DNA from 4 places in the Thalassospira sp. ABL2_045 genome. Region 1 is predicted to be linked to each of the others. Evidence: predicted binding sites of a transcription regulator. Region 1 holds the regulator's gene; each other region holds the start of a gene.
What was found. Region 1 encodes PhoB, which activates phosphate uptake and scavenging genes when phosphate is short. Its sites were predicted from a motif close to TNTCATAAAACTGTCA; they were not measured.

Region 2: the regulator PhoB is predicted to act here: its motif matches at 2,001-2,016, upstream of ACXAIA_RS07580 (deoxycytidylate deaminase).
Region 3: the regulator PhoB is predicted to act here: its motif matches at 5,482-5,497, upstream of ACXAIA_RS16185 (diacylglycerol/lipid kinase family protein).
Region 4: the regulator PhoB is predicted to act here: its motif matches at 5,794-5,809, upstream of ACXAIA_RS04335 (RNA degradosome polyphosphate kinase).

What each region holds. Positions count from the first base shown of each region.
Region 1 covers NZ_JBSWYV010000001.1:802,572-810,313, forward strand. Annotated here, with positions in the region: gene pstC (phosphate ABC transporter permease subunit PstC) at 1-434, shown strand, start outside; gene pstA (phosphate ABC transporter permease PstA) at 427-1,776, shown strand; gene pstB (phosphate ABC transporter ATP-binding protein PstB) at 1,778-2,581, shown strand; gene phoU (phosphate signaling complex protein PhoU) at 2,603-3,325, shown strand; gene phoB (phosphate regulon transcriptional regulator PhoB) at 3,342-4,040, shown strand; gene ACXAIA_RS03655 (cation:proton antiporter domain-containing protein) at 4,133-5,881, opposite strand; gene ACXAIA_RS03660 (calcium/sodium antiporter) at 6,154-7,116, shown strand; gene ACXAIA_RS03665 (SDR family oxidoreductase) at 7,450-7,742, shown strand, end outside.
Region 2 covers NZ_JBSWYV010000003.1:335,801-343,542, reverse strand. Annotated here, with positions in the region: gene ACXAIA_RS07590 (transcriptional regulator) at 81-635, opposite strand; gene ACXAIA_RS07585 (response regulator) at 632-1,126, opposite strand; gene ACXAIA_RS07580 (deoxycytidylate deaminase) at 1,410-1,883, opposite strand; gene pyk (pyruvate kinase) at 2,170-3,591, shown strand; gene ACXAIA_RS07570 (DUF2336 domain-containing protein) at 3,968-5,497, shown strand; gene ACXAIA_RS07565 (hypothetical protein) at 5,503-6,486, shown strand; gene ACXAIA_RS07560 (ribbon-helix-helix domain-containing protein) at 6,513-6,827, opposite strand; gene ACXAIA_RS07555 (DJ-1/PfpI family protein) at 6,946-7,527, opposite strand; gene ACXAIA_RS07550 (mechanosensitive ion channel family protein) at 7,692-7,742, opposite strand, start outside.
Region 3 covers NZ_JBSWYV010000012.1:49,024-56,765, reverse strand. Annotated here, with positions in the region: gene ACXAIA_RS16200 (hypothetical protein) at 1-399, opposite strand, end outside; gene ACXAIA_RS16195 (TldD/PmbA family protein) at 675-2,024, shown strand; gene ACXAIA_RS16190 (methyl-accepting chemotaxis protein) at 2,143-4,140, opposite strand; gene ACXAIA_RS16185 (diacylglycerol/lipid kinase family protein) at 4,521-5,468, opposite strand; gene ACXAIA_RS16180 (UDP-2,3-diacylglucosamine diphosphatase) at 5,687-6,604, shown strand; gene ACXAIA_RS16175 (glycosyltransferase family 4 protein) at 6,601-7,742, shown strand, end outside.
Region 4 covers NZ_JBSWYV010000002.1:50,468-58,209, reverse strand. Annotated here, with positions in the region: gene ACXAIA_RS04355 (glycosyltransferase family 2 protein) at 1-230, opposite strand, end outside; gene ACXAIA_RS04350 (DUF1835 domain-containing protein) at 374-1,345, opposite strand; gene ACXAIA_RS04345 (hypothetical protein) at 1,342-1,671, opposite strand; gene ppx (exopolyphosphatase) at 1,769-3,250, opposite strand; gene ACXAIA_RS04335 (RNA degradosome polyphosphate kinase) at 3,546-5,693, opposite strand; gene ACXAIA_RS04330 (SixA phosphatase family protein) at 5,895-6,443, shown strand; gene aspS (aspartate--tRNA ligase) at 6,685-7,742, shown strand, end outside.

The DNA of each region.
Region 1 (7,742 bases):
TGGTCATGGGTGTCATGATCATTCCGTTCGTCTCCTCGCTGTCTGATGACGTGATGTCGCAGGTGCCGAAATCCTTGCGCGATGGCTCTTATGGGCTGGGCGCAACCAAATCCGAAACCATTCGTAACGTGATCTTCCCGGCGGCTTTGCCCGGGATTGTCGGTGCGGTTCTGCTCGCGGTGTCGCGTGCGATTGGTGAAACCATGATTGTTGTGATGGCGGCCGGTCTTGCGGCGAACATGACGGCAAACCCGCTTCAGGCTGTAACAACCGTAACCGTGCAGATCGTGACCCTTCTGGTCGGTGACCAGGAGTTTGACAGTGCCAAAACCCTCTCGGCCTTTGCGTTGGGGCTGGTTCTTTTCCTTGTCACCTTGGGCTTGAACGTATTTGCCCTTAAGGTTGTTCAGAAGTATCGCGAGAAATATGACTGATATGGCATCTCTTATGGAAGACAGAGCTGCGGCCAAGGTGATCTCTGACAATCTGCGCAAGCCGGTTGACTGGGACAGCCCGAAAATCGCCCGCAACATCAAAAAACGCTACGCTGCTGAACGCCGCTTTAAAATGTATGGCCTTGCTGCGATCGGTATCGCGCTTCTGGCCCTGTTCGTTCTGGCATTCTCGATCGGCTCGAAAGGCTACAGCGCCTTTTACCAGACCTATGTCCAGCTCGAAGTGACCTTCGACCCGGCTGTGATCGACCCGGAAGGGACCGGCGATCCGGACGTGATCGGGCGGGCAAACTTTGATGGTCTGATCAAGCAGTCCCTGCGCGAACGCTTCCCGGACGTGACCTCACGCAGCGAGAAACGCAACCTGTATGGCATCGTTTCAGGTGGCGCGTCTTATGATCTGCGCGAACGGGTTCTCGAAAATCCGAGCCTGATCGGGCAGACGCGCACCATCTGGCTGATCTCGGGTGACGATTTCGATATGCTCAACAAGGGCTATATCGACCCGACCGTTGATGAAGGCGACCGTCGCCTCAACGATCAGGAAGTCGGCTGGTATAACGAACTGGTCGAAGCCGGTGCGGTGGAAAAACAGTTCCATGCCCGCTTCTTCACCAGCGGCGATTCCCGCGAACCGGAATTGGCCGGGATCTGGGGCGCTGCGGTTGGCTCGTTCTATACCCTGCTTGTGACCTTGGCGTTGTCCTTCCCGATCGGTGTTCTGGCGGCGGTGTATCTTGAAGAGTTCGCACCGAAGAACCGTTTCACCCAGATTGTTGAGGTCAACATCAACAACCTGGCCGCTGTCCCGTCCATCGTCTTTGGTCTACTGGGTCTTGAGGTGTACCTGAATGTCATGCATCTGCCGCGTTCGGCCCCGGTTGTCGGTGGTCTGACTCTGGCCCTGATGACGCTTCCGACGATCATTATTGCCTCGCGTGCGGCGATCAAGGCGGTGCCGCCGTCGATCCGTCAGGCCGCGTTGGGCCTTGGTGCCTCCCCGGTTCAGACCGTGACCCATCATGTCTTGCCGCTGGCAATGCCGGGCATTCTGACGGGCACAATCATTGGCATGGCCCAGGCATTGGGCGAAACAGCACCGCTTCTGATGATCGGGATGGTCGCCTTTATTGTTGATATCCCGGGCGGGGCACTTGACCCGGCAACGGTTCTGCCGGTCCAGATCTATCTGTGGGCGGACAGCCCGGAACGTGCCTTTGTCGAGAAAACCTCGGCAGCGATTATGGTGTTGCTGGCATTCCTTGTCCTGATGAATGGACTGGCTGTGTATCTGCGCAAAAAATTTGAACGGAAGTGGTAAAATGGCTGCTGTATCCCAGAGCGCAATGACGGCAGAGCCGTCGGTCGAAAAACCGAAAATGACCGCGCGTAACCTTGATCTTTTCTATAGCGACAATCAGGCCCTCTATGAGGTCAACCTCGATATCGCTGAACAACAGGTTACCTCGCTGATTGGCCCGTCGGGCTGTGGTAAATCCACCTTCCTGCGCTGCCTGAACCGAATGAATGACACCATTGACGGTGTCACCATCAAGGGCGAAGTCACCCTTGATGGCCGCGATATCTATGACAAGCGCATCGACGTGGTTCAGCTGCGCGCGCGCATCGGCATGGTGTTCCAGAAACCGAACCCGTTCCCGAAATCGATCTATGACAACGTGGCCTATGGCCCGCGTATTCATGGTCTGGTCAATTCGCGTGACGAGCTTGACGAAATCGTCATGACCTCGCTCGAACGTGCCGGCCTTCTGAAAGAAGTCAAAGATCGCCTGCAGTCGCCGGCAACCGGTCTTTCCGGTGGTCAGCAGCAGCGCCTGTGCATCGCACGTGCGGTCGCCGTCAGCCCGGAAGTCATCCTGATGGATGAGCCGTGCTCGGCGCTTGATCCGATCGCGACCGCCAAGGTCGAGGAACTGATTGACGAGTTGCGCTCGAACTACACGATCGTGATTGTGACCCACTCCATGCAGCAGGCAGCCCGTGTGTCACAGCGCACCGCGTTCTTCCACCTGGGCAAGCTGGTCGAAGTCGGCGAAACCGATCAAATCTTTACCAACCCGAAGGACGAGCGCACCAAGGGTTACATTACCGGCCGCTTCGGTTAAGTGAGCCAGGAGTACGCATAAATGGCTGAAGATCATACCCATATCGTAAGTTCGTTCGACGAGGAACTCACCCGTCTGAACAACATCATCTCGCAAATGGGCGGGCTTGCCGAAAGCCAGCTTATTTCGTCGATCCGCTCGATCGTCAAACGCGATTCCGAGCTGGCCGAAAAAGTCATCCTGTCCGATCAGCGCATCGACGTTCTCGAACAGGAAGTTCAGGACTTTGCTGTTCGTCTGCTCGCCCTGCGTCAGCCGATGGCAGATGACCTGCGTCAGGTCGTGACCGCGCTCAAGCTGTCGAATGATCTCGAACGTATCGGCGATTTGGCCAAAAACATCGCCAAACGCGCCCAGGTCCTGAACCAGATCCCGCCGATCCGCCCGGTTCAGGCGATCCCGAACATGGCCAAGCTGGCCCAGGAAATCATTAAGGATGTCCTGGACGCCTATATCGAAGGCGATGCCGACAAGGCCCACCGTGTTTGGGAACGCGATCAGGAAGTGGACGACATGTACAATTCGCTGTTCCGCGAATTGCTGACCTACATGATGGAAGACCCGCGCAACATCACCGCGTCGACCCATCTATTGTTCATCGCCAAGAATATCGAACGTATTGGCGACCACGCCACCAACATCGCCGAAACGATCTATTACCGGATCAAGGGCGAGGACCTGCCGGGTGTTGACCGGCCAAAAAACGACGCAGCGAACTTCGCTGTTGTCGAACCGAATGAGTGACACTGGAGCATAAAAGATGGACCCAACGGTTCTTATCGTCGAGGACGAAGCTGCAATCGTAACCATGTTGCGCTACAACCTCGAACGCGAGGGGATGCAGGTCGTCGAAGCCGGAGACGGTGACGAAGCGTTGAAAATCATGGCAGAAACCCATGTCGATCTGGTTTTGCTCGACTGGATGTTGCCCGTCATGTCGGGGATCGAGGTCTGCCGCCAGATCCGTCGCAAGCCCGAAAGCCGCGACCTGCCGGTGATCATGGTCACCGCGCGCGGCGAAGAAGGCGACCGTATCCGTGGCCTTGATACCGGCGCGGATGACTATGTCACCAAGCCGTTTGCCATTGGCGAGCTGCTGGCTCGTATCCGCGCGCTTCTGCGCCGGTCCGGTCCGGCGCAACCACAGGGGCAGTTGATCTATTCCGACATCGAAATGGATCTCGCCGCCCACCGTGTCAGCCGCAATGGCAAGGCGATCCATCTTGGCCCGACGGAATTCCGTCTGCTGCGCTATTTCCTTGAGCATCCGGGACGTGTTTTCTCGCGCGAACAGCTGCTGAATGCGGTCTGGGGCCCGAACATCTATGTCGAAACCCGCACCGTTGACGTTCATATCCGTCGCCTGCGCAAGGCACTCAATGACGTCAAAGGCACCCGCGATATCATCCGCACCGTCCGTGCGGCGGGCTATGCGCTGGATTCCGAAACGGCTGCCTAAGCTGGTTTTTGATCCGTGATCCAATGAAAAACCCCCGTTGCAGTGTGCAACGGGGGTTTTTGTTTTAATCGCGTAACGAGTTGGCGTTGGCTTTATGGGGTGTCCTCGGCCGGTTTGTCGGCTTCCTCGGAACTTCCCTGTTTGCGCTGTGTGCGCGGCGCCAGTTCGTTCATCAAAAGCATATCGGCCCGACGGAACTTGGCGATTTCCGCATCGATATCTTCTTGCGGCACCTCGCAGGCGGCCAGAACGTGATCCGATAACCGCAAGCCGGTTTCAAGCACTTCCGGGATGGCGGCATCTGCGCCATGGCGGGACAGTGGCCCGATATGGGTGATGTCCTGCGCACGGGCAAAAATCTTCAGATGCGGATAATGCTGCCTTAAAAGCGCAACCGTCTTCTCGGTCGCATGCGGGTTCCCCATGGCAACAACCGCAATTTTTGCTTCGTCAGTGTGTGCCGCCCGGAAAGTTTCCGGTCTTGATCCGTCTGCGAAATAAACCGGCAGGCCTTCGGCCCGGCCACGCGAAACCTGCTGGGCGTCACTATCAAGCACCAGGAACGGGATGTTCCGGGTTTTAAGCAACCGCGCCAGAACCCGGCCAACGCGCCCGCTGCCGATCACCAGAACATGCTGCTGAATGCCCTCGGACTCTTCGGCGATCTTGCCAAGCTGGTCTTCTTCCTTGGGATGGAGCTTTTCCTCGATCTTGTGACCAAGACTGATCAGGGTCGGGGTCAGGGCCATGGAAATCGCCACCACCGGGATCAGCATCGCCGCAATATCAAGCGGCACCGCCCCGTTCTGGGCCGCCAGGGCAAACATCACAAAGGCAAATTCACCGCCCGCCGCCAGGCTCATAGCCACCCGGATCGCCAGACCGGTTTCAAACCGCATGGCGCGCGCCAGTCCGAACAGAACCGCCGTCTTGATGGCGAGCAACAAGACAAGCCACATGACGATGGTGCCGAACTGGTTATAAACCACGTCAGCGTTGACCGACATGCCCACCGACATGAAGAACAGCGACAGGAAGACCCCGCGGAACGGCGAGATATCGGCTTCGATCTGATGGCGGAATTCGGTTTCGGCCAGCATCACACCGGCAATGAAGGCCCCCAGCGCCATCGAAAGACCGGAAACTTCGGTAAGGGTGCTGGCGGCCAGCACGACAAACAATGTGCCAATGGCAAACAGTTCCGGGTTTTTAAGCGACGCGATATAGCGAAACAGGCGCGGCAAGACATAACGCCCAACCAGCAACAGCAACGCGACCGACCCGAAACCAAGCAGGATGCTCATCCACGGGCTGGTTTCCGTTCCGGCATTGCCTGCCGCCTGCACCATAATCAGGAACGGGCCAACCGCCACGTCCTGCAGCAACAAAATGGCAAGCGCGGCACGGCCAAACCGGGTATTGAGCTGCCGGTCGTCAGAAAGCTGTTTTAGGATGATCGCAGTCGATGAAAGCGCAAGCGCACCGGCAATGACAAGGGCCGTGGGCAGCGCAAACTTCATGGCCACCAGAAGCCCCAAAAGGGCTGCCATCGACACCACAATCTGCAAAACGCCAAGCCCGGCAAAGCGTCCGCCAATGACGCGCAGGCGATCACGCGAAAGCTCCAACCCGATCATGAACAGCAGGAAGACAACACCAAGTTCGGCAACGGTTGAAATGTCTTCGCGTTCGGAAATCAGGCCAAAGCCGAACGGTCCGATAAAGAAACCACCAATCAGAAATCCGATAATCGAATTCGCACGAAGCTTGTGCGCAATGGGAACCGCAATGATCGCGGCAGTCAGAATAAGGAACAGCTCGAACAGAACGCTGTGATGCATGGCGAAAATCGATCCGGCAGGCGGTTAAATATTTGAAAATAACGAGATTAACAGGATAACGAAAATAACCCTGCCAGTCGTGGGTAAATTTGACACATGTGAAAAATTCACACCCCTGTCGCAGCATGCGGTTCAGGCGCGCCGTGTTGTGCTTAAACGGATGCGTGCACACAATGTCACATCCTGATGACTTGCCATTCGGCTTGCCAAATGCCATCTTCCGCGGGCCTGATAAAAGGCCGGTTTAATCGCTTTTAAGACGAGCAGACATTTTGGAACAACTTATCCCCTATCTTCAGATCATCGCAGGTCTTGTTTTACTGACAGCAGGTGGTGAATTCATCGTACGGGGGGCGGTTGGTCTCGCACTTTTGCTCGGCGTTTCCAAAGTCATTGTCGGTCTGACGATTGTCGCAGCCGGGACATCTGCGCCGGAATTTGTCGTTTCGCTAAATGCGTCCCTTAAAGGCACGGCCGATATCGCCATGGGCAACGTTGTTGGCTCCAACATTGCCAATATCCTGCTTATTCTAGGTGCCGTCGCATTGCTAAAACCTGTCGCGGCGTCGCGTGTGACGGTGGTGCGCGACGGGGGCACCATGTTGCTCGGCACGGCCCTGTTCATTGGTTTGTGCATGTTTGGCGTGATCGAACGTTGGGCTGGGGCGATCATGCTCTGTGTGCTGGCGGCGATCTGGTACTTCACCTACAAGCATGACAAAAATTCACCCAGCGAAGCCAGCCACCTGCACGAAGAAGAAGTCGATGAAATCGGTGAAAAGCCCAAGGGCTGGACCAAGCCGATCATTGCGACCGTGATCGGAATTGTCGGCCTGATGCTTGGTGCGGACTGGCTGGTCGAAGGCGGGGTAACGGTGGCCCGTCAATTTGGCGTCTCCGAGGCGGTCATTGGCCTGACGCTTGTGGCATTCGGCACCTCCTTGCCCGAACTGGCCGCATCGGTGGTTGCTGCCTTCCGCGGGCATTCTGACGTGGCACTTGGCAACGTGTTTGGCTCGAACCTTTTGAACCTGCTGGTGATCATTGGCGGTGTTTCACTGATCGCACCGATCCCGGTTCCCGAACAGATCATGAATTCCGATATCTGGATCATGCTGGCTGTGACACTGGGTTTGCTGGGCGTTGCCTATGCCCTGCACAAGATTTCGCGCATCACCGGCGTGGCATTCGTGATTGCCTATCTGGTCTATGTCTTCCAACTTGTCGTAGCATAAAGCATATTGCGTCTAATCTGCCCCATTTTGCCGGAGAAAACCTTCTGTCCGGCGAGGAAAGGACCGCAGTACGTAGCGGGGCTACGTGCAAGGAGCTTGACGCTGCGGGGCGGAAGGTTGTCCCGGCCCGAAGGGTTTGTTTTTGGCGGCGTTTCGCGGCGTTACACCGTTTGACCGATGCACCGCATCGCTCTGCACGCTGTGCCTTGCCAATCGACACGCCAAAAACAAACACAATGGAGCAGATTAGACGCAATATGCTTTAATCAGTTCAATCAGGTTCCGGCGAAGCCGTTATAAGACCGGGACCATATGACAAGGATCGAGGCAGTGATGACAGCTCAGTCTCCAAAGTCGGTTTTGATCACTGGTGCTGCAAAACGCATCGGCCGGGCGCTCACCCTTGATCTTGCGCGTGATGGTTATGACATCGCCCTTCATTGCAACAGCTCGCGCAGCGACGCCGAAACCCTGGCAGGCGAGGTCCGCGATCTTGGCCGGCGCGCCTGCGTCGTTTCCGCTGATTTGACCAACGAAGAAGACACCCATCGTCTGCTGGCCGATGCCAAAGACCAGCTTGGCCCGATCAGGGTTCTGATCAATAACGCCTCGACCTTTGAATATGA
Region 2 (7,742 bases), on a different contig from region 1:
TCGCGCCAGTGCTGCAGGCGCAATTGCCCGTTGGCCGCGTAACAAGGACAGTATGCGAAAGATTAAGTCGCGCGGGATGTCTATTCGCGCGGGTCTTCGTAGCGTTCGGTCAGTTTGGTCAGGGCCGCGACAGTTGCCTGTTCGACGGTTGAGCCAAAACCGGTAACGCGCCCGGCCAGAATGACATAGAGAGAATCGATATGAAGCTGCATAACGAGCAGCTGTTTTTCGTTGGCGGTGGTACGGTCGGCAACGAAGGTTTCCAGCGATTTGGCGATCTGGGTCATTAATGGATACTGGAAAGTCCCGCCCAGCGCCTTGACCGAATAGGCAAGATCACTTGCCGCCGTGACGGCCTCAGGGCGTTTGGATTTATCGCCAAGCCCTGCGATCACCGTTTTACGGCATGCCATCAGGTCCTTGCCGATGTCGCGAACGAAGGTTTCCGAGCTGCGCTGAACGACCTGTTCGAGCTCTTCGAGCTGTTCGGGCGACAGGTTGATGTCGAAACCCTTTACGAAGTTGACAGCCCGGCGCTTGAGATCAGTTTGTGCAGGAATGATTTGCACATTCTTTTTCTTTTTTGGTTGTTCCGGCTTCACGATTGCTCCGCTTCCCCAGTCAAAATGACTCATTCGTCTGTGCTCCTGCGATCAGGGCCATCAAACTGGACCTGTCTGCGACGTCGGTCCGGGCCAAAATAGGTCCCGGTATTCACAAAGACACGCGGTCGGGTGATCACCGAAACCAGACGGCTGTAAAGTGCCTTGGCGTTGAAGGGTTTGGCAAGAAATTCCGTAATCCCAAGATCGCGCGCGGTCGTCACATAGCGAAGTTCGGAATGCGCGGTAAGCATGATCACCGGAATGAACCGGTTTGGCGAATTGGTCGAATTGCGCATGACATCAAGAAATTCGAGGCCATCCATGCCATGCAGGCGCCATTCGCAAATCACGATGTCGATCTTTTCCGTGCGCAGAACGTCAAAGGCAGCATTCGGCGTTTTCACGCGTTGGATATGACTAGCCCCCAAATAGGCGAGCGTGTCATAAACCACCTGAGCCGAAATCTTGTCCCCGTCAACAATCAGAAAACTGATTTTACTAAAGTCTATTTTCGCGTTCATCCGGCCTCGGTTCCTGAGCATCATCACGAAATGCGTCGCTGTTCAGGAGGATACAGCAGCAAATCATACCCCGTTGCTGATCTGTAAATCCTTATACCTTTGTCTGGTTTCCAGCAAGGCCAAACCGCAAGGATTCAGGCCGGGAAATCTGACAAATACTGACCCAGGGCCAGCTTTAAATATCGAACAGACGACGTTTGCGTCTTATTTTTTGGTGCTCGTGTCCGGTTTGAACACACCCAATATTGGATATTTTTTTTGAGAGTAAAGAGGAAGATCGTTTTTATTTCATGGGCTTGGTGGTGCCGTCGTCGTCGATGACCTTAACGGCGACACCAGACTCTTCGAACATTTCTGTCGATATTTTCATATCCTGTTCCCAGCGTTCGAGAAAATCAGGGGTCAGTTTCGACTTGTCGACATAGACCTCGGCGATGCCGGCCTGAATGATGGCGCGTGCGCAATCGCAGCACGGGAAGTGCGTGACATAAAGCGCGCAGCCATCCAGCGACGTGCCGGTATAACTGGCGTTATAAATGGCATTGCGTTCGGCATGTTCGGTATAGGCGTATTTTTCCGGACGCTGGTGACGGCTTTCGACGGCGTCATCAACCCCGCGCGGAAAACCGTTATAGCCGACAGCACGAATTTCCTTTTTCGGGCCGATGACAACGGCACCGACCTGGGTGCTGCGGTCTTTTGACCAGTCTGCAATATGGGCTGCGAGGCCAAGAAAGCGGTTGTGCCATTTGCTCATGAAAAGGATCCTGTCTGCGCCAACGGTATGGTCGGTCGGCTCGTCTGATGTGACCGGGATATTTCACCGGGATGGGTTCTTTAAAGAAGGTGCTTCTTGTAATTGTCCAGTGAAAAATCACATTTTTGTAAAGGCATTTAAAGAAAAGTCCCTGTTCAAATAGGGGCTGATTGATTATTAAGGGGGTACCCCCAGAAAAATATCAGGACGCCTTTTCGTCTCGCCGCAGATGCAGGCCGAAGCGGGAAGGCTCATGTGTAAACCGAATAACAAGAGGTAGTAGCCGATGCGCCGTCAACGTAAGGCGAAGATCATCGCGACCCTGGGGCCGGCAAGTTCAAAGCCAGAAATCCTCGAACAGATCGTGCAGTCAGGTGTGGACGTATTCCGCCTGAACTTCTCGCACGGGGAACACTCAGAACATCTGGCCCGCTTTGAAGCGATCCGCGCTGTAGAAGAAAAACTCGGCCGCCCGATCGGTATTTTGATGGATCTTCAGGGCCCGAAAATTCGTGTCGGGACCTTTGCTGATGAGCAGATCGAACTGACAGCCGGTGACAAGTTCAAATTCGATATGGACAAGAAGCCGGGCGACAAGACCCGTGTGGCGCTGCCCCATCCCGAAGTGTACGCCGCGCTCAAGCCGGGTGCGAACCTTCTGCTGGATGATGGCAAGCTGCGCATGCAGGTCGACAAGTGTGACGACAAGTCCGCAGAATGCACCGTCATTACCGGTGGTCCGCTGTCAAACCGCAAGGGTGTCAATCTTCCCGATGTGATGTTGCCGCTGTCACCGCTTACCGACAAGGACCGTGCCGATCTGGTTTACGGTCTTGAGATGGGTGTTGATTTTGTGGCCCTGTCATTTGTGCAGCGTCCCGAAGACGTTGCCGAGGCACGCAAGATCATTCAGGGCCGTGCGGCCATCGTTTCCAAACTGGAAAAACCGCAGGCGATTGATCACCTTGACGAGATTGTCGAGCTTTCTGACATGATCATGGTCGCTCGTGGTGACCTTGGCGTCGAATGCCCGCCGGAAGATGTTCCGATCCTGCAGAAGCGCATCATCAAGGCCTGCCGCGAAGCAGGCAAGCCGGTGATTGTTGCTACCCAGATGCTTGATTCGATGGTGTCCAACCCGGCACCGACCCGTGCCGAAGCATCCGACGTCGCAACGGCCGTTTATGACGGTGCTGATGCGGTGATGTTGTCGGCCGAAAGCGCGGTCGGTAAATACCCGATCGAGACCGTGTCGATCATGGACCGTATTCTGCGCCGTGTGGAGCAGGATGAGCTTTATTACCGCATGCGCGATGCCAACCGTCCGGATCCGGAGCATAACGCCCCGGATGCGATCAGTGCGGCTGCCCGTCAGGTGGCGGCAACCATCGGTGCCAAAGCGGTTGTGAACTATACCTCGTCCGGGTCGACCGCATTCCGTGCGGCCCGTGAACGTCCGGAAGTGCCAATTCTTGGCCTGACACCGCGTATTCAGACCGCACGTCGTCTGGCGCTTTGCTGGGGCGTGCATCCGGTCTTTACCCGTGATGCCACCAACTTTGCCGAAATGGTCGGAATTGCGACAGAAGTGGCGAAGCGCGAAGAATTTGCCGGACCGGGAGACTCGCTTGTGATTACCGCAGGTGTTCCGTTTGGGACCCCGGGGGCAACCAATATTCTGCGCATTGCGTGGGTCAGTAACAATTAAGCTGATCCTTAATGCACACCATTGCGTGTTGAGACTTTTTCAGAAAACGGGTGTCCTTCGGGGCGCCCGTTTTTGTTTGGGTGCGGTTGGAAAACAGCCCCTTTGCCGGGTTTTTTGAGAGCAAAGGGCAGGGGGCATCAAAGCCCCCGTTATCGTTAATGTTTTTTTGAGTCTTTGCGCCGATAGTCATTCTGTAATCAAGGCTCTATCCAAGGATTTGAGCCATTGAGGTTGGGCTATCAAAATTAGACGTCTTGTCTGGTTGTGTATCGCTGTCAGTTTCGGTTAAGCTATTCTGACAAAACACAAAAATAAGGCATCGCAACGCCGATGCCGATATGCCGCCAGGCACGGGACCAGGGGAATAACTGCGATAATGCTGAGTTGGATGTTCAATCGGCAAAAGAATGCGGGCAATGAGGGGCTTGATGACAAGGCCTCGGCAAAGTTGCGTGATCTCGCCGACACTGTTCGTACTATCGCACCTGAGTCGTTTGGGGCTGATAAAGGTCAGCCGCAGGGCCGCACGTTTCCCCGCAAGCATATTTCCGAAAATTCCGCCGACGCCGCAGGGCTTGAACATGCCGCGCGCCTTTCATCTGAACTGGACGCGCTTGATGATGTTGAAGATGTGCCTGATTTCGATAGCGATGTTCGTATGGATGTCGCCCGCCGTCTGCGTCGACATCTGACGGATCTAAGCCCGTCGGAACGTCTTGATATGGTCGATGAGTTCGTCGCAGCGATTGCCAACATGGGCGATTGTTATCGCCCGCAGGTGATCGCGCTGATCGAACAGGAACTGGGCCATACGCCATATATGACCCGTCAGGCCGCCACCCGTTTGCGTCAGGACATTCAGGCGATTGGCCGGGTATCGATTGCAGACTATGTCGAACTTCTGAGTGATGCCGATTTCCTTGATATCATGCGGGGGCGCAGTGAGTTTGTTCAGACTGCGGCCGAGCGTGAACGTGCAGAGCTTGAAGCCGCCGCCAAGGTCCGCCTGATCGCGCAGCAGGCCGAAAAGGAAAAGGGCGGGTTGCTGAACCGTTTGCTGTCATCTGACGATGCGCCGCGCAATGTCGTGCCGATGACACCGCACCTCACCGAGAAAGCGATGCCGAAGCCAAAGGCACCGGAAAACGACATTCTTGGGGGCCAGAACCGTATTTCGCGTCAGGCCCAGCGCCGCATTGCGCATTTCATTATGGCATCGCTGTTTGACACCTTGGTCGAACAAGGCCGCATGCGCACCGAAGTTGCCCGTGCCTTGCGCCAATCTGTGCGTCAGCGGATCGAAAAGGCCCGTTTTGAAAACCGCATGCCGGTCCAGTCCCGCGAAAGCGAGATGGAACTCGAGATTGCCGATAACGAAATGGTCGAGAACGATATCGTTGAGGCATCTGATGCCAAAATGACGATGGATCAGTATGTGCTTGATGCCCTGTCGCGCAATGACGATGCGCTGGTGGTACAGGCGCTGGCGCAATATGCCGAGATGCGGACCAATGCCGTTTCCAAAATTCTTGATTCGGGCAGTGCCCGGGCGATTACAGCGCTTGCATGGCGCGCGGGAATGACCGCGCCGGCAGCTGTTGTCTTGCAAATCAGCAACGGTATTCCGGAATCGGCGATTGAAAGCCCGGCGGCTGGTGGCCGCTATGCGATGGCCGCAGCGGATATGGACTGGTATATCGATTTCTTTAGCGACATCAAGCCGGTGGCAGCACGCACCAAGGTCGAAAAAGAAAGCGAACCGGCCCCGGCCGAGGCGCCCAAAGCACGTTCTTCTGTCCGTAACTCTGCACGCAGTCATGGCCTGCGTTCGCGCTCTAGCCGCAATAGCGGCGGGCTGGAAGGCTTGGTCTCTGACAAGCGGTCCAAAGGTCGCAAAGAGGACTGAGTGCCATGAGCAGCAATCACGGCATCTCATATGACGGGCTGAAACATGCCCTTACCATCAAGGAAAGTTATCTGTCTGGCGAACCGCTTACCGTAACCGGGGCGGCCAAGCAGCAGCGCCTTTTGATGCCGGAACATTTGCTGAGCAACGACCTTGCCCTGATGCAATATGATGATCCGTTGGCATTGGCCGTGATTGCGACCAAGGACCCGGAAAGCCCGATGGCATTGGCCGCCGCGATCCGCATGGGCCCGCATGCCAAGTGCAAGGAACTGATTACCGGCGTATTTGAAGTCGTGTCCGAAGCGACCAAACACGAACTGGTCGCCGATTGCGCCAAACTCCTGACCAAGAATGCCTTCAGCCCGGAAGCCTTCCACCTTGTGCGCACGCGCGCATCCAATCATGTGGTGGAAATCCGCGAAGCATATCGCCGTGCAATGGGTGATAACCTGCGGGCTTTGCTTGATGGCAAAATGGAAGCCCGGGCGTTCGTCGAAGAATTCATCGAGCTGGCCTCGAACGGCAATCTGCGCATTGATATCTATCGCCGTCTGGTGATGAAGCTGATGCGGTCGGATGCGGTACGGCCGAGCGTCAAATTCATGCTGTTGGAACGCCTCGATCGTTTCCCGCAGATGGTAAAGCTTCAGATCGTCAAAGAGGTCAATTCCGCACCGGATACTGCGGAATATCAGACGCTCAAACAGGAGCTACGCTGGATCTACGAGGCCAAACAAAAACAGCAATTGCCGCAAGCGCAACAAACACCGATCAATGCATCGGGCACTACCAATGCATCCGGGCCGCGCATCAAGGCGGCTGATCTTGTTGGGCGGTCACAGATCGATTTCGGAGCGGCGGCCGGCATTCATCAGCGCAACAGCATCATCAAACCGGCTGAGCCGACCCTGCGACGCAACAGCGCGCCAAACTTGATGACCAGCGGCGGGTTCAGCACGCGTGAACTGTCTTCCTGGCTGAACTAAGTAGGCCTCAGATAAATCCAAAGAACCTAGTTATGCAGTGCCGACGTCCCGTTTGATGCCGGTACATGCACATGCAGGCCCGCCTGTTTCTCGAGATAAACCGTGCAAATCACACGCACAAGCGATGCGAAGTTCGGAATGTCGCCGCGCGTCGCCACAACTTCATCATGGATTTTGCCGAGGAACTGCGGCGTTGTGAAACCTTCGCCAGAAGCGATTTCATCAAGGATCTGCCAGAAGCGCAGTTCAAGACGTAGGCTGGTCACCACACCATTGATCCGCACAGAGCGGCTGACGGATTGATAAAGCTCGGGGTCGGTTCCGGAATAGATCTGACACATTTGGACGGCCTTTCCTTTGGGTGCCGCTGTCACGATCCGTGCGGCGGTCTTCTTTTTGGTTGGCACAATGGTCAATCAAGTTGCGCCCAAACGCAATGCACGTTTGGGCGCAGGCAGATTACAAATTGATTTCGGTGCCAAGAACCTTAAGGAAAGCCGCCATCCATTTCGGGTGGGCTGGCCAGGCCGGGGCGGTCACCAGATTGCCATCAGTGCAGGCATCATCAATATCGATGTCGGCATAAACGCCGCCACCGAGTTTGACTTCTGGCGCGCAGGCCGGATAGGCCGAAATCTTGCGATCCTTGATGATATCGGCTGCGGCAAGCAGCTGCGCACCATGGCAGACAGCGGCAATCGGTTTGTCTGCGTCATGGAAATCGCGAACCAGGCGAATGACATCTTCGTTTAGGCGCAGATATTCCGGGGCGCGACCGCCGGGAATGACCAGCGCATCATAGTCTTCGGCGCGTGCGGTCGCAAAATCGGCGTTGAGTGCAAAGTTGTGACCGCGCTTTTCGCTATAAGTCTGATCGCCTTCGAAATCATGGATGGCGGTTGCGACCGTATCGCCAGCCTTTTTATCCGGGCAGACGGCATCGACCTGGTGGCCAACGGCCAGAAGGGTCTGGAACGGCACCATGGTTTCGTAGTCTTCGGCATAGTCGCCGGTGATCATGAGAATTTTTTTCGCAGACATACCTTATCCTCCCGCTTGTTTTGATTTGCCGTTGCTCGGCAAGGCGGGAACTATACGCCGCCTGACGGGTGGGCGGGTAACAGCGGGGTACTACATGCGGCGTCCAAACAAAAAAAGAGGCCCGATTTGGGCCTCTTTTAAAATGTGGGGTTTTGGAAAAGGCATCAGCTTTTGGAGGCTGGTGTCTTTTTCGCAGCGGTTGTTTTGCTTGTCGA
Region 3 (7,742 bases), on a different contig from region 1:
CGGGGCTGTTTCATCATAGACGCACAGGGCAAACTGTTCGGATTGTTCGAACGGGATATAGCGGATTTCGCTTTGCGCCTTGCCGCCATGATTGGTTACGAACAACAGGGCAAATTGCGGCCCTTCGGGACTATCAAGATCGACCCAGCCAGCAATCCGGTCGACCTTGTCATCGCAGGTAAAATCACCTGTGAGCATCTGATGGCGATAGTTCCGGGCATATTGCCCGCCCTGCCAGCGCATCTCGCTGTAAAGCTGCGCGCTTGAGACCGGGTCGGTGCGGCCATCAGCGTTAAGTTCCCAGACACCACTATCTGCGGAATTTTCGGGCTGTTCCGTCACCGGTTCGGCTGGCGTGTGATTACAGGCCGCCAACATCATCGAAACAGCGCCAGTCATCAGGCCATGTCTTAAAAATCGCTTCGTCATTTGGTCCCCGTGCCACAGCTTCTTTGCTGCCTATCTTGCGTGTTATCACCCACTATATCAGAAGCATTCGCGAAAACAGCATCGCCTTCGCCCTTGCCCGCATGCGCAACGAAAACCACCTTTGTCACAGGCGGTTGATCACACTTGAAAACAGGGTTTGTGTTTCGCCCCTATGCGAATGCGATCTCGCCGCCTATAACGTAAGAAATTCATTCAGAGACCCATTTCGAGACAAGGGAGCCTCCATGCCCAAGACCGACATGACACTTGATCGCATCAATGATCTTCTCGCGCAGGCCAAAAAGGCTGGCGCAGATGACGCCGATGCCGTTTATGTCGAAGGCACATCGCTTTCGGTTGCCCAGCGTCTGGGCAAGATGGAGAAGCTTGAACGCTCTGAGGGGGCTGACCTTGGCCTTCGGGTTCTGATTGGTAAGAAGCAGGCGGTGGTATCGTCATCTGATACCAGTGATGCAGCGCTGAATGAGCTGGTCGAACGTGCGGTCGCCATGGCAAAAAATGCGCCGGAAGATCCCTATTGCGGCATTGCTGATCCATCTGAGCTTGCCGAAACGTTTGATGTCGAGGCGCTTGAGCTTTGCGAACCGGGCGAAGTTGATCAGGACAAGCTGATCGAATGGTCCAGTGCCTGTGAAGAAGCCGCCCGCTCGGTCGAGGGCATCACCAATTCCGAAGGATCCGAAGCCGGCTGGGGTCGCCATCAAATCACGCTGGCCGCAACCAACGGCTTTGCCAATTCCTATGCCGGGTCGGGCAGCCATATCTCGGTCTCTGTTCTGGCGGGCACCGGTACGGGCATGGAACGCGATTACGACTATGACAGCGCGGTCTTTTCGACCGATCTGCGCGATCCGGTCGATATCGGCAAAAAGGCGGCGGAGAAAACCCTGCGTCGCCTGAACCCGCGCAAGGTCAAAAGCGCGCAGGTGCCGGTGATTTATGATCCGCGTGTTTCGGCATCCATCGTTGGGCATCTTTCGGGTGCGATTAACGGTTCGGGCATTGCGCGTGGCACCAGCTTCCTGCTTGACGCCATGGATACGGAAATCTTTGCCCCGCATATCAACATCATTGATAACCCGCATCGCAAACGTGGACTTCGATCCAAACCGTTTGATGCCGAAGGGGTGGCAAACCAGAAACGCCATCTGATCGAAAACGGTGTTCTGAAAACCTGGATCATGGATTTACGTTCAGCCCGTCAGTTGGGCCTGAAATCAACCGGCAATGCATCACGCGGTGCCGGAAGCCTGCCGGGGCCATCGACCACCAATCTTTACATGGAACCGGGCACGATTTCGCCCGAAGACATGATCAAGGATATCAAATCGGGGCTCTATATCACCGAGATGATCGGCAGCAGCGTCAATGGTGTTACGGGTGATTATTCACGCGGTGCATCGGGCTATTGGATTGAAAATGGCGAACTGGCCTATCCGGTGTCGGAAATTACCGTAGCCGGGAACCTGAAAGACATGTTCAAGTCGGTTGTTCCGGCCAATGACCTCACCTTCAAATACGGCACCAACGCACCCACCCTTCGCATTGATGGCATGACGCTGGCCGGCCAATAGCACCGGCGCTTGATGCCGCTGATCCCAAAAGAACGCCCGGTCCATTTGGCCGGGCGTTTTCAGTTTGGGTACTTCTTGGGTACTTGGGAGTTTCGGGTACTCAGGTCGGGGTGGAGACCTAAGCTGCCCGAATGGTACTGACAAAGCTGTCAGTGGCACCTTTCAGGGTGGTAAAGTTCTCAGACAAGGTGCTGACAGCGGTCAAAACGTCACTCGACGCTGTGCCCGCCTCGGTTACGGCCTGAGAAACCGTAACGATGTTGGAGCTCACAACAGTTGTCCCGGTTGCCGCTTGTTCGATGTTAAAGGCAATCTCGCGGGTGGCGGCTGACTGTTCCTCCACCGCCGAGGAAATCGTCGCGACAACCCCATCCATTTCCGTGATGGTTTTGCTGATCAGATCAATCTGACTGGCCGCAAAGCCGGTACGGCCCTGAAGACTGTCGACCTGCTTGCGAATTTCTTCCGTCGCCTTGGCCGTCTGGGCTGACAGGGTTTTGACCTCGTTGGCGACAACGGCAAAGCCTTTGCCGGCATCCCCGGCACGGGATGCCTCGATCGTCGCATTAAGCGCCAGCATGTTGGTCTGATCGGAAATATCGGTAATCAGTTTCAGCACGTGATCGATATTGTTCGATGCCTCGACCAGTTCCTGAATGCCACGCATGGTTTCACGGGCCTGATCAACGGCCGTTTTGGCGATCTCGGTCGAAAAGACGACCTGACGGTTGATCTCCTCAATTGAACTGTTGAGTTCTTCGGTCGCCGAGGCAACAGAGTCCACATTGCCACTTGCCTGCTCACTGGCCGAGGCAACAGCGGTTGTCTGCTCTGACGCAGTGTTTGCGATCTGGGACATGCCCGTCGCGGTAGCCTGCAATTCCACAGCAGCAGCCGCCACCGCTTCGATGATGCTTCCGACACTGTTGGTAAAGCTGTCTGCCGTCTGGTTCATGAACTGGCGATGCTGTTCCTTGGCACGTTCTTCCTGTGCCTGGGCCTCTGCTTCAAGCTCATCATTGCGGATGGCATTGGATTTGAACACCTGAACCGCCTGCGCCATCTGACCGATTTCGTCCTTGCGGGTTTGTCCCGGAATTTCGACGGAAAGATCACGGTCGGCAAGACGGCGCATGATCGCGGTTATGGCAATGATCGGACGCGACAAACGATCGCCCATCACCCAGGCCAGGATCATGCCCAAAACCGCCCCGCCAATGGATGCGATCAGGATTTCGGTCTCGGCCAGGATGATTTCGGCAACGACCTTTTCAAAGATGTTTTGTTCTGCCACTGCAAGGTCATGTTTCAGCGCCTCGGCATCGGCAATGATGCCCTCGGATGCTTCGCGCATGGTGCCATGGACCGTGGCAACAATTTCAAGCTCATCTGCGCGCACCTTGTCAAACACCTGCCGATAATCGGCAAACAGTTCCTTGGCATCATCCAGCACAGCTTTCAGATCACCTGTTAGCGGTTGATTACCAATCTGCCCCAAAGCGGTTTCAAGCTTGGCAAATTCATCCGCCGATTTGGCGCCAAAGCTGTCATCCTGACGGCCAATCAGGATATTGGCATAGAGGCGCGCCAGAAGCGCATGTTCGCGTGCCGCGACCGAGCGTTTGAGAAGCTCCATATCGCTGGTGTTCTGGGCATGGGCAACAAGCTTGTCGAGGTCAGCCACGATCTTGATCCCGTCCGGTTCAAGGCGATCAAGGATCAGGGAATGATATTCGTCGCTCAGGCTTTTGGCAGAGGCGAAACTTGCAAGATACGCGTCAAGCTCCTCGCCGATATGCTGGATGCGGCTTCGGTGTTCTTGGCCGACAAACTGCCCCTGGGCATCATCAAGCATCAGCTCAAGCTGCTTGGCATAGGTAAATACTGCTTCGGCATCGGCCGGGTCTGCCGTATTGGCAAATTCCCGCGTGTGGCTGTTAAAGCGCAAAAATTGGGTTTCGATCTCGCTGATCAGGGACGCTTCTTCAACATAATGGGCATATTCATCAACATCATGCGAGACTGCGACAAAGGTGACATAGGCAAAGGCAAGGGCCGCGATCAGAATTGCCAGAACAACAGCAAAACCAGCCAGAATTTTTGATTTGATGCGCATATTAGCCAACATCCCCGAGTTAAGAACCAAAGCAGAGGACCCCGAAACCATTGTCATTCTCCTTGGAAGGCGATGACGTTCATCAACGCTCGCCACTTCGGTCTAACGGAACTTTCCACGCCCCCAATATCCTCATATGAGGAGGGGTAAGGCGCCCGTGACGCCTTGAAATTAAAGTGGTAAAGAGAAATGCAACTTCAAGGAGTCGCTTCTTTATCATCATAAAAATATGATGAACCTTGAAATGCCGGGGATCAGCGATGAAGCCGGCGCGAAAACGCCTGACGGTTCAGGACAGCGTTCTTAAATGAAGTTTAATTAAAAATTGTGGTCGCGAAAATGGATCTGCACGCGGTTTAACCGCGAGGAAGCACCCGTCGCTAGTCCGCTGCAATCCGAAGCAGTTCCTGTGGCGGGCTATCTGATCTTGATGTCAAATCGGCATAGGCCGGTGGCACCATCAGCCGCACCGGATAGGGTGACAAGCTGATTTCACAGGGAAGCTTGCCGGCACTTTCCCCGTCAATCTGAAGCGGGGCCGGGCCGCAATGGCTGGTGATCGTGATGCGTTCAGAGCGGACCACCGACACATCACTTTGGGCATGCAAACGATTCAGCGTCAGCGCCAGGCCATACCGTGACAGGGCACCGATCCCGTTGCCGGGCATCATCACCACATCAAGACTGTTGGCGGTCAAACTGGCTTCAGGCGAAATAATGAACGCGCCGCCATAGTGGCGCGCATGGGTTACAACGACGCCCGCCACACGGTAGTTTTCCCGGCCGATATTGACTTCAAAATCGCGATGATGTGGAAAGAAAATATTGCGAAGACCTTCGAGAACATAGGCGCCCTTGCCAATCAGACGTTTGAGCCGCAGCGACACATTGGCCACAGTGTCGGCATCGGCCCCCATACCAACCATCAAAAAGAATGCCCGACCATTCACCAACCCCGGCCGGACCCAGACCATGCCGGGATTGTTGATATACTCGGCAATCGCGCGTGCCTTGATCTCAAGCCCTACCTCAACCGCCAACACATTGGCAGTGCCCAGCGGTATAATGCCCAGTGGCGGGACTTCGTGACCGTCGATCTGGGCATCCAGCAAGCCGTTGAGCGCCTCATTCAGTGACCCGTCACCGCCAGCAACGAACAGACGTTGATGGGCACGCACCTTGCGCGCCAATTCGCGGGCGTGACCGGGATGGGTGGTCTGAAGCAATTCCACCTTGATACCGGCATGTTGCAATATCTGGGACAGAAACCGCTGTTTATTGCCCCCGGCACGTGGATTGAAGATGACAGTCACATCCGCTTCGGTCATTTGGACCCACTTCCGAAATAAAAATGAAATAAATTTATCACTTACCCTACCATATGAAATAAAACGTGTAACAGTTGCTTTACAGAACCGCGAAATTTCTGTGAACGGGTTATATAATCGAACGATTTGTTTTAAACGGATACTGGTTGGGGACAGTATTCGGCACGAAACTTTGTCGAATTCCAGCCATCCTTTTGGCAGGATACGGAGGAGCGGCAATGACAGCGATGACGCTGCAACCGCATTACCGCACGGTCTGGATTTCAGACGTCCATCTGGGGACACGTGGATGTCAGGCAGACCTTCTATTGGATTTCCTCAATGAAGTAACGGCAGACACCTACTATCTGGTGGGTGACATCATTGACGGCTGGCGGCTCAAGAAAAGCTGGTACTGGCCCGAAAGTCATCATGCCGTGATCACGACAATCATGGAAAAGGCAAAGAATGGCGCCAAAGTCATCTTCGTCCCCGGGAACCATGATGAATTCGCCCGTGAATTTGTCGACATGACCTTTGGCCATGTCGACGTCAAAATGAACGACATCCATGTCACCGCCGATGGCAAGCGCCTGCTGGTCATTCACGGCGATGAGTTTGACGGGGTCGTCAAATATGCCAAGTGGCTCGCCTATCTGGGTGACACGGCCTACAACCTTGCGATCGCGCTCAACCGTTATTTCAACGGCGTGCGCCGCCGTCTGGGATACGGGTACTGGTCGCTTTCGGCCTATCTCAAGAACCGGGTCAAAAACGCGGTTCAGTTTATTTGCAACTTTGAAAACGCCGTTGCCCACGAAGCTGCCAAACGCAAGGTGGATGGCGTGGTCTGTGGGCATATCCATCACGCAGAAAAACGCGAAATCGGCGATGTCCTATATTGCAACGATGGTGACTGGGTCGAAAGCTGCACCGCCCTTGTCGAAGACAAGGATGGCCAGCTTGAATTGCTGCATTGGGCTGAAATGCGACAGATGGCAATGAGCCATTCCAGCCCCGGCCGCGATGCTGTCAGCACCCCGTCACTTGGCCTTGGCAAACTGATTTCCATGTTCCGTACCGCCCACAGCGCGGGCAACTCTGCATCCGGCTCTTCGAAAAAGGGCAATGATGCACCGATTGGAAAGACTGCATGAAAATACTGATCGTAACCGATGCCTGGTATCCGCAGGTCAACGGTGTTGTCCGTACCCTTGAAACCGTACGCGGCGAGCTGGGCGAGATGGGACATGACGTCCATGTCATCTCGCCCGATCAGTTCAAGACCATTCCCTGCCCGACCTATCCGGAAATCCGGCTGGCCCTGTTTGCCAAACGCAAGATGGCCAAAATGATCGAGGCCCTGCATCCGGTTGCCATTCATATCTCAACCGAAGGACCACTGGGTCAGGCCGCCCGGGCCTATTGCCTTAAAAACGGCATTCCGTTTTCAACCGCCTATCACACGCGCTTCCCGGAATATATTCATGCCCGCTGGCGCCTGCCGCTTTCGATCCTGTATCGCGGCATGAAGCATTTCCACGGCAAATCGCAATCCGTCATGGTGGCGACCGAAACCCTGCGTCAGGAACTGTCCGACTGGGGGTTCAACAACCTTCATATCTGGTCGCGCGGCGTGGACCTTGATCTGTTCCGCCCCCGGTCTGATGCCAGCTTCGGCGACTTCCCGAAACCGCACTGGCTGTTTGTTGGCCGTGTGGCAGTGGAAAAGAATATCGGCCATTTCCTGGATCTTGACCTCCCCGGCACAAAATTCGTGGTCGGTGATGGACCACAACTGGCCGAGCTCAAGGGCAAATATCCCAACGCGCAGTTCCTGGGTAAAAAGGTCGGCGAAGAACTCGCAACCGCCTTTGCGTCCGCCGATGTCTTTGTCTTCCCCAGCAAGACCGACACGTTCGGCCTTGTCATCCTTGAGGCACTGGCATCTGGCACCCCGGTCGCCGTCTTCCCGGTGCAGGGACCAGCCGATATCGTGCGTGGCACCAAGGCCGGTGCGATTGACGCCGATCTGCGGGAGGCCGCCTTGGCCGCGTTGGAACTAAAAGGCGAGGATGCCCGCGCACTGGCCGAACAATATAGCTGGCGCAACTCCGCCAACCAGTTCCTGCACAATCTCGCACCGTTTTCCGGTGGGTTTGACGGGATTGAGGCCATCCGGGTATCGCTTGATGATGTGGCAAACGCCAGCACAGCAAAACCGGATGCGTCTGACCAAGACCGGGAAACCGACACAAATGCGGGCACAGCCCCCATCGGCCAACCTGCACAATA
Region 4 (7,742 bases), on a different contig from region 1:
GTTTCGACAGCGCCAAGCCCCTGACTGGCGGCAGCGCCATAGCCCAGACCTTCGTTATTGCGGATGACTTTTGCGTCAGGGCGGAGCTTGGCAACAATATCAAGCGTGTCATCCTGAGACGCATTGTCGACAACGATCAATGGCAGATCGGCAGGAAGCGATTTCAACAGCCCGCCAATGACGAGCCCCCCATTATGGGTGATCGTGATAACTGTCGTTCTCGCCGCCATTTAGGTTCCCTGCAGAATGTCCATATCCCCGTGGGGCAGAACATATTCAATCCGGGTGCAATGTCCAATCAGAGATTGCCGCCACAGGGAAAATAATCGCTGCTTTGCACGGTCAGACTGTGGCAGCTTTCCATCCTTGGGCATCATGCTGCATGCGAAGGATGGATGCGGATCCCCCCGACCCAGCGGGTGCCGGTGAAAGTTTCAAGGAAATTGCGGTTGCCGGCGTGTGTTTCTTGTCCGGCCTCGGTGAGGGTGAGGATGCGCTCAGCCCAGTTGGTTTGGGGGCTGGTTGGGGAGACGGTGAAGAGAGGGGCCTTGGTGTCCATCATCCATTCGAGTTCGCGCCAGAACATCAGATCGCCGAGATAGGGCAGCGGATCGTAGGTTCGTGTCAGGTGGCCGAAGACCTTACCAACCGGAAGCGGGCCGTGATCGGTGATGATTTGCAGGGTCAGTTTCTGTGTCAGGCTCAGGCCCGTTTGCGGGTCGGGCAGTTCGGCGAGGTGGCGTTTGAGGGCGGCTGGCATGTGGGGCAGGGGCGCATTTTGGGTTCCTGCGAGTGCCATCAGGTCAGTCGGGTCGGTTGCGCGGAGCGCATCCCAGACCTTGCGACCGAAAGTCAGCATATCGTCGGTTAACGGCATGCGGTGATTTTCCCAGCACCAGATCAGGCCATCGGTGGAGAGCTGTCCGACGCCGATGAAGCGATCAAGGCCTTCGGAGTCCGGGGCGTGGTCGACCGAGATGACCTCGATACTTGTTTCGGGCCGTGTGGTTGCGATGGCATCCATCAGGAAGGCGAGAATCAACTGATCGTAGCTGTCATGTTCGAACCAGAGCACGACATGATCATAATCCCCCAGCCGATCCAGAGCATCATATTCACCCCGTAACCGTTCAAGGATCGCGTTCTTTGCCATGTCATAAGACCCGGCGATGAAACCTGCGCGGGTTTCAATGAAGGTCCCCCGCGGCAGATCGGGCACCGGGCCCTGACAGAACGGATCGGAAAATTCGAGAAAATCGCCCATAAAGCCGGCTGCCTTCAGGCCATCACGAATGTCGGAGCCGCAGCGCAGGTGCAGGGTGGCTTGGGTATCGAGTGGTTTCATTGCGGGCCTTTGACTGCGTTGAGCGCAGTTAGCAGTGAGAGCATGGTGTCGGGGACATCGGTTGAGCGGAGGGTGGTGTTGCCCGGATCGTCATCGGCGGTGGCAAAGAGCGGGGCGATCTCGCCCAGTCGGGTACTTCTGAGTGCGATCAGCAGGTCTATGCGTGACCTTTCTTCATCGCCTGCAGCGGTGCGGAGCTTTTCGATGTCTTCGTCGCTGTCGGGGAGGGTGATGATTGCCTGACACAGGCTTTGAAAGGGCATGTGCGCCAGTGTGGTTACGATGTCTGGCGGGGTGTGATCGGAGGGCTGCTGTGTGTCCGTCATGAAAAGGCACTCCTTTTCAGCAAAGGGGCCGTAATCCTGCCGGTTTTGGTGTGTTTCGTCAACGAAATGCGCGTTTTGAGTGTGTGTCTTTTGGGGCTTATCCGGCGAGGCGGACTTCACTTTCTCGGTTCATCAGCTTGGCCAGTTTGGAAAAACGCTGTTCGACGACTTCGCCGTACAGCGTGCTGGCCTTCTTTTCAAACTGCAAGACGAGCTTACCGTCTTCGAGCAGCAGTTTCGTTTGCGGCAATATGCCCTCGACCCCGCCTGAAAGCGTATGGCCCAGACGAATGGCATGGCCAAACAGGCGCCCGGTCAGGCGATCCTCATCGCTGAGGATGCGATCAATGGCCTCGTCACCCTTGAAGTTGCCGGCATAGCGCGAGCCGATGGTGTAGGCGAGGAACACCCGGTCATGATGGTTCAGATCAATATAGGGGTGGCGCAAAATGCGGTGATAGCTTTGTACCGCGCGGTAATCGGGATGTTCGTTCCAGCCGATATCACCGATGATGCAGGCTGCCAGTCGCAGGCGTTCGATATTGACCGGCAGGTCGGCGAAGATCGGCGCGCACCATTGCGCAACTTCTTCGCCGTGCTGATGGAAGCGTTCGCCGTCTTCGGCAAAGCTGAAGCAGGCTTCGAGCACCGGGTCGCGTTGACGCAGATCTTCGGGCAGAACTTCATACATCCAGCCTTCGCGCAGCCCATGGCCGGAAAAGACCACCTCGTTTGGTTGCATACGCTTCATCAACATGTTCATGACAAGTGATGCATGCGGCAGGCTGTCGATACGGCGTTTGGAGACACCACCGATCTTTTCAAGCGACACCCGGCTTTGCTGCGAGATGATGTGGGTCAGTTCAGCCATTTCCGATTGCGGCATGGCAAGGTTGTGAACCACCGAAATCGGATAGTTTTCCTGGGCAATGAACAGCTTGGCGATCGAGCGCCAGGACCCGCCAACGGCATAAAGTTGCTGCCCCTTGGCATCTGAAAGCCAATCGACCGTATCAAGATGCTTGTTGATTTCAGCCGTCAGGCGACTGCGGTCGGAGCCAAACACCGTATGCAGGCGCATTGCACCGAGCGGCAGGCTGACGCGTTTTTTGATCTCGCCCTTGTCAAGCAGGACCAGTTCGAGCGAACCACCCCCGATATCACCCATGATGCCCGATGCCAGCGGATCCCCTGAAATGATGCCAAGGGCCGACAGGCGGGCTTCTTCAAGACCGTCAATGACCTTGACGGTCAAGCCGGTTTCGGTGGTGACGCGGTCACAGAATTCCTTGCCGTCGGTGGCGGCGCGCACAGCCGCGGTGGCCAGTACATCGACATGGGTGACCTTCATGGCGCGCAGCAGGGTGGCAAAGCGCTGCATGGCGACAACGGCAAGCTCGACCCCCTCGGGATTGAGCTTGCCGGTATTGTCGGGGTCACGGCCAAGGCCGCACATGACCTTTTCATTGAAGATCGGCATGGGCGCGCGGGTCATGCCATCAAAAATGACAAGCCGCACAGAGTTGGAGCCAACATCTATGATCGCGATGCGGTTGGAAGCCCGTTGGTCAGTCAGCATAGGGTGTTGGCACCTGTTGGTCGTCTGTAGGGTTAGGACCTACTAATTTGGTTTGAATGGTCGCTCAGATTTGTGCGGATACGCGGAGCTAAACCGCAGGCAGATAGATATCTTTCAAGGTTTTGCGACAAAGTAGGCCGTGCAAATCTGAGCGATCCGAAGGACAGAGCTTATATTTGCGAACTCCTGCGTCAAATCCCTTGCGCGGGATGCCGACCCGCTCAGCGGGCTTTTCCTTGTATTTCACAAATATAAGCTCTGCCATTCTAATCAAATTAATAGGTCCTAACCCTATCTAGTCATCAAGCTCTAGCACGGGAACATTCGGGTCGGCTTGATCCAGCGCACTTCCGCGGCCCGAAAGCGACGGATTGGTCATGAAATATTTGTGCGATGAGAATGCTTTTTCATCTGCCTCGCAACGTTCGTACGAACCGTCGGCCTGCAGATGCCATGCCTGTGCGTTATCCTTGAGGTTGGCAATCATGATCTGTTCAACAATCTGTTGCTGACAGGTCGGGTTTTCAACCGGCACCAGCGTTTCAACACGGCGGTTCAGGTTGCGTGGCATCCAGTCGGCCGAGGAAATAAACGCCTTGGCCTTGCGCGAGGGAAGCTTTGCCCCGTTGGCAAAGACGACAATGCGCGAATGTTCAAGGAAGCGTCCGACAATCGATTTAACGCGAATGTTTTCCGAAAGCCCCGGTACACCCGGACGCAGGCAACAAATACCCCGCACGACGAGTTCAATGTGCACACCGGCCTGGCTGGCGCGATAAAGCGCATCAATCACCACCGGATCGACCAGACTGTTCATCTTGGCCCAGATGCCAGATGGCTTGCCGGCCTTGCAGTTTTCGATTTCCTGATCGATGTGGGTGAGAAGCGTCGGGCGCAGGGTATGCGGCGCGATGGCGATTTTTTCAAGCGAGCGCGGCGTGGCATAGCCGGTCATGAAGTTAAAGATATTGGCCGCATCACGCCCCAATGCCGGATCGCACGAGAAGAACGAGATATCGGTATAGAACTTCGCGGTGATCGGGTGATAGTTGCCCGTCCCGAAGTGGGTATAGGTCTTAAGGCCGTGGGTTTCACGGCGGACCACCAGCGAGATCTTGGCGTGGGTTTTCCAATCCAGGAAGCCATAAACCACCTGACATCCGGCACGTTCCAGATCAGCCGCCCAGCGCAGGTTGGCTTCTTCGTCAAAGCGGGCCTTGAGCTCGACCATGGCAGTGACGGATTTACCCGCCTCGGCCGCGGCGATCAGGGCCTTGACGATCGGGCTGTTTTCCGAGGTGCGATAAAGCGTCTGTTTGATGGTGACCACATCCGGGTCGCGGGCAGCCTGCAAAAGGAACTGGACCACCACATCGAAATCTTCGAACGGGTGATGAACAACCAGATCCTTTTTACTGATCGCGGCGAAGCAATCGCCGCCAAAGTCACGCACGCGTTCCGGATAGCGCGCGGCATAGGGCGAAAACAGAAGGTCATGATGCAGATCGGAATCGATCAGCTGTTTGACATCGACCACGCCAAGCAGGCCATCAACCTTGACGACTTCTTCAAGCGCGACATCAAGTTCATCAATGACGAAATCAAGCATGTCTTCGGGCATCGCCGCATTGACCTTGAGGCGGATGATGCTGCCGCGACGGCGACGTTTGAGCGCGGTTTTGAAAACACGTACCAGATCTTCGGCTTCTTCTTCGATTTCCACATCCGAGTCACGAATGACGCGGAAGAAACCGTGCTCGATCATATCGAACCCCGGGAACAGTTTGCCGAGATACAGCAGGATTGCCTGTTCGACCGGCAAATAACGTTCAGTCCGGCCCGGCAGGCGCAGGAAGCGGCCGATTTTTTGCGGTACCGGGATCAGCCCGCGCATATTGTGCCCGTCCGCCGGATCAAACAGCTGCATGACGATGGCAAAGCCAAGGTTCGGAATGAACGGGAAGGGATGCGACGGATCAATGGCAAGCGGGGTCAGCGTCGGGAAGATTTCGCGCATGAAATAGCCATCAAGCCATTTGCGGTCCGTCTGGGTCAGGTCGGTCTTGTCGATGACCGAGATGCCCTGTTTTTCCATCTCGCTGCTGAGCTGGCGCCAGACGCGTTGCTGATCCTGCATCAACTGGTTGGCATCAAAGGTAATGGCGCGCAGCTGTTCGGACGGGCTCATGCCATCCTGGCTGACCTTGGTCATGCCTGCACGGACCTGACCGACCAGGCCGGCGACGCGCACCATGTAAAATTCATCAAGGTTGCTGGCCGAAATCGACAGGAAGCGAAGTCTTTCAAGCAGCGGGTGGCCCTTGTTCTGGGCTTCTTCAAGAACGCGATTGTTGAATGCCAGCCACGATAATTCGCGGTTAATGAAGCGGCTTTCCGAATCAATGGTGATCGCGCTTGATTGAACTGCAGCGGCGTGTGTCACGCTATGCCTCCTGCGGATTGAGGGACCGTCTTTGAATTTATGCGACAGTTCCCGGTTGCAAATGAAGTATAGGATAACTGCTTGGGTGGGTGCAATTTTCTTAAATTTATATGTCAGTTTTTCTGATGGCATCCCGGCCCGCGATATGGCATGCAAGAACACCGTTTGATCATTATTCGCGACTGCCAAACAGACGAAGACATGAAAACGCTGCTATTGCTTCGGCATGCCAAATCAAGCTGGGCGGACCCGGGTCGCGCCGACCATGACCGCGAACTGAACCGGCGCGGGGAAAAGGCAGCCCCATTCATGGGGCGCTATTTGCGCCAGCATGAACTGGTGCCCGATCTGATCTGGTGTTCAACAGCAGCGCGTGCGGTTCAGACCCTTGGCCTTTTGGGGCGCGATTTCGCCACCGATGCGGATGTGATCTATCACGAAGACCTTTATATGGCGAGCGAGCGGGTGTTGCTTGAAAACCTGCATCATACCCACGAAGACGCGAAGCATGTGATGGTGGTCGGCCACAATCCCGGGATCGAGGTGTTCGCCCAGTCGCTTTATGGCGGGGGGAATGCAAAGGCCTTCGACGTCATGGCGCGCAAATATCCGACCTGTGGTCTGGCGCATTTCGAATTCGATGTCGATCATTGGGGGGGAATTGCGCCCGGAACCGGCCGCCTGATCGATTTCATCAAGGTCAAGGACCTGCAGGCGATCAAGATCGGTCCGGAACCAATCGCCAAATGATTTGCTGATCTGCGTTGACTGATCTGCATTACTGGCACTTGACGAAGGCGGCCTGTGCGCGTTTTATACCGCTGAAATTTTGAGATACCGCGTCCGTTGGGCGGGAAACATCACGCATAAGCACTGCGGATAGTACCGTGGTGGGCATGCTGTGGTGCGTTTTTTGTTTGACAGCGCGGGTCTGGCATGCACCTTTGCGGCCAAATTTGCGGCCCAAGAAATAAAGCAACCTGGAATGACAATGCATCCTTTTCGCTCACACAATTGTAATGCGCTGCGCGCGACTGACGCCGACGCGGAAGTTCGCCTGTCTGGCTGGATTCACCGTAAACGTGACCACGGCAACCTTCTGTTCGTAGACTTGCGCGACCATTACGGCATCACCCAGGTCGTGATCGACATTTCGAGCCCGCTGTTCGAGACGCTTGATAAAGCGCGCGCCGAAAGCGTGATCACGGTCGATGGCAAGGTTGTCAAACGTACGGCCGAGACCATCAACCCGAACTTGCCGACCGGCGAGATCGAAGTTTACGCATCGAACATCGAAGTTCAGTCGTCGGCCGAAGTTCTGCCGATGCCGGTCTTTGGCGATGTCGAATATGGCGAGGAAGTTCGCCTGCGTCACCGTTATCTCGACCTGCGCCGTGAAAGCGTGCATTCGAACATCGTTCTGCGTTCCCAGGTCATTTCGGCCATGCGCCAGAAAATGACCGCACAGGGCTTCCTGGAAATCCAGACGCCGATCCTGACGGCGAGCTCGCCGGAAGGGGCGCGTGACTTCCTGGTGCCGTCGCGCATGCATCCGGGTCAGTTCTATGCCCTGCCGCAGGCACCGCAGCAGTTCAAACAGCTGCTGATGGTTTCGGGCTTTGACAAATATTTCCAGATCGCACCGTGCTTCCGTGATGAAGACGCCCGTGCCGACCGTTCGCCGGGTGAGTTTTATCAGCTCGACTTCGAGATGGCCTTTGCCACGCAGGAAGACGTGTTTGCGTCGATCGAGCCGGTCCTGCATGACATCTTTGTCGAGTTCGGCGGTGGTCGTGATGTGACCCCGTATCCGTTCCCGCGCATTCCGTTCGATGAGTCGATGGCGAAATACGGGTCCGACAAGCCGGATCTGCGTAACCCGCTGATCATCTCGGACGTGACCGAGCCGTTCCGTGGGTCGAGCTTTGGTATCTTTGCATCCAACATCGAAAAGGGTTCGGTGGTTCGTGCGATCCCGGCAACCGGTGCCGCATCGCGCCCGCGCAGCTTCTTTGACAAGCTGAATAACTGGGCGCGTGATGAAGGTGC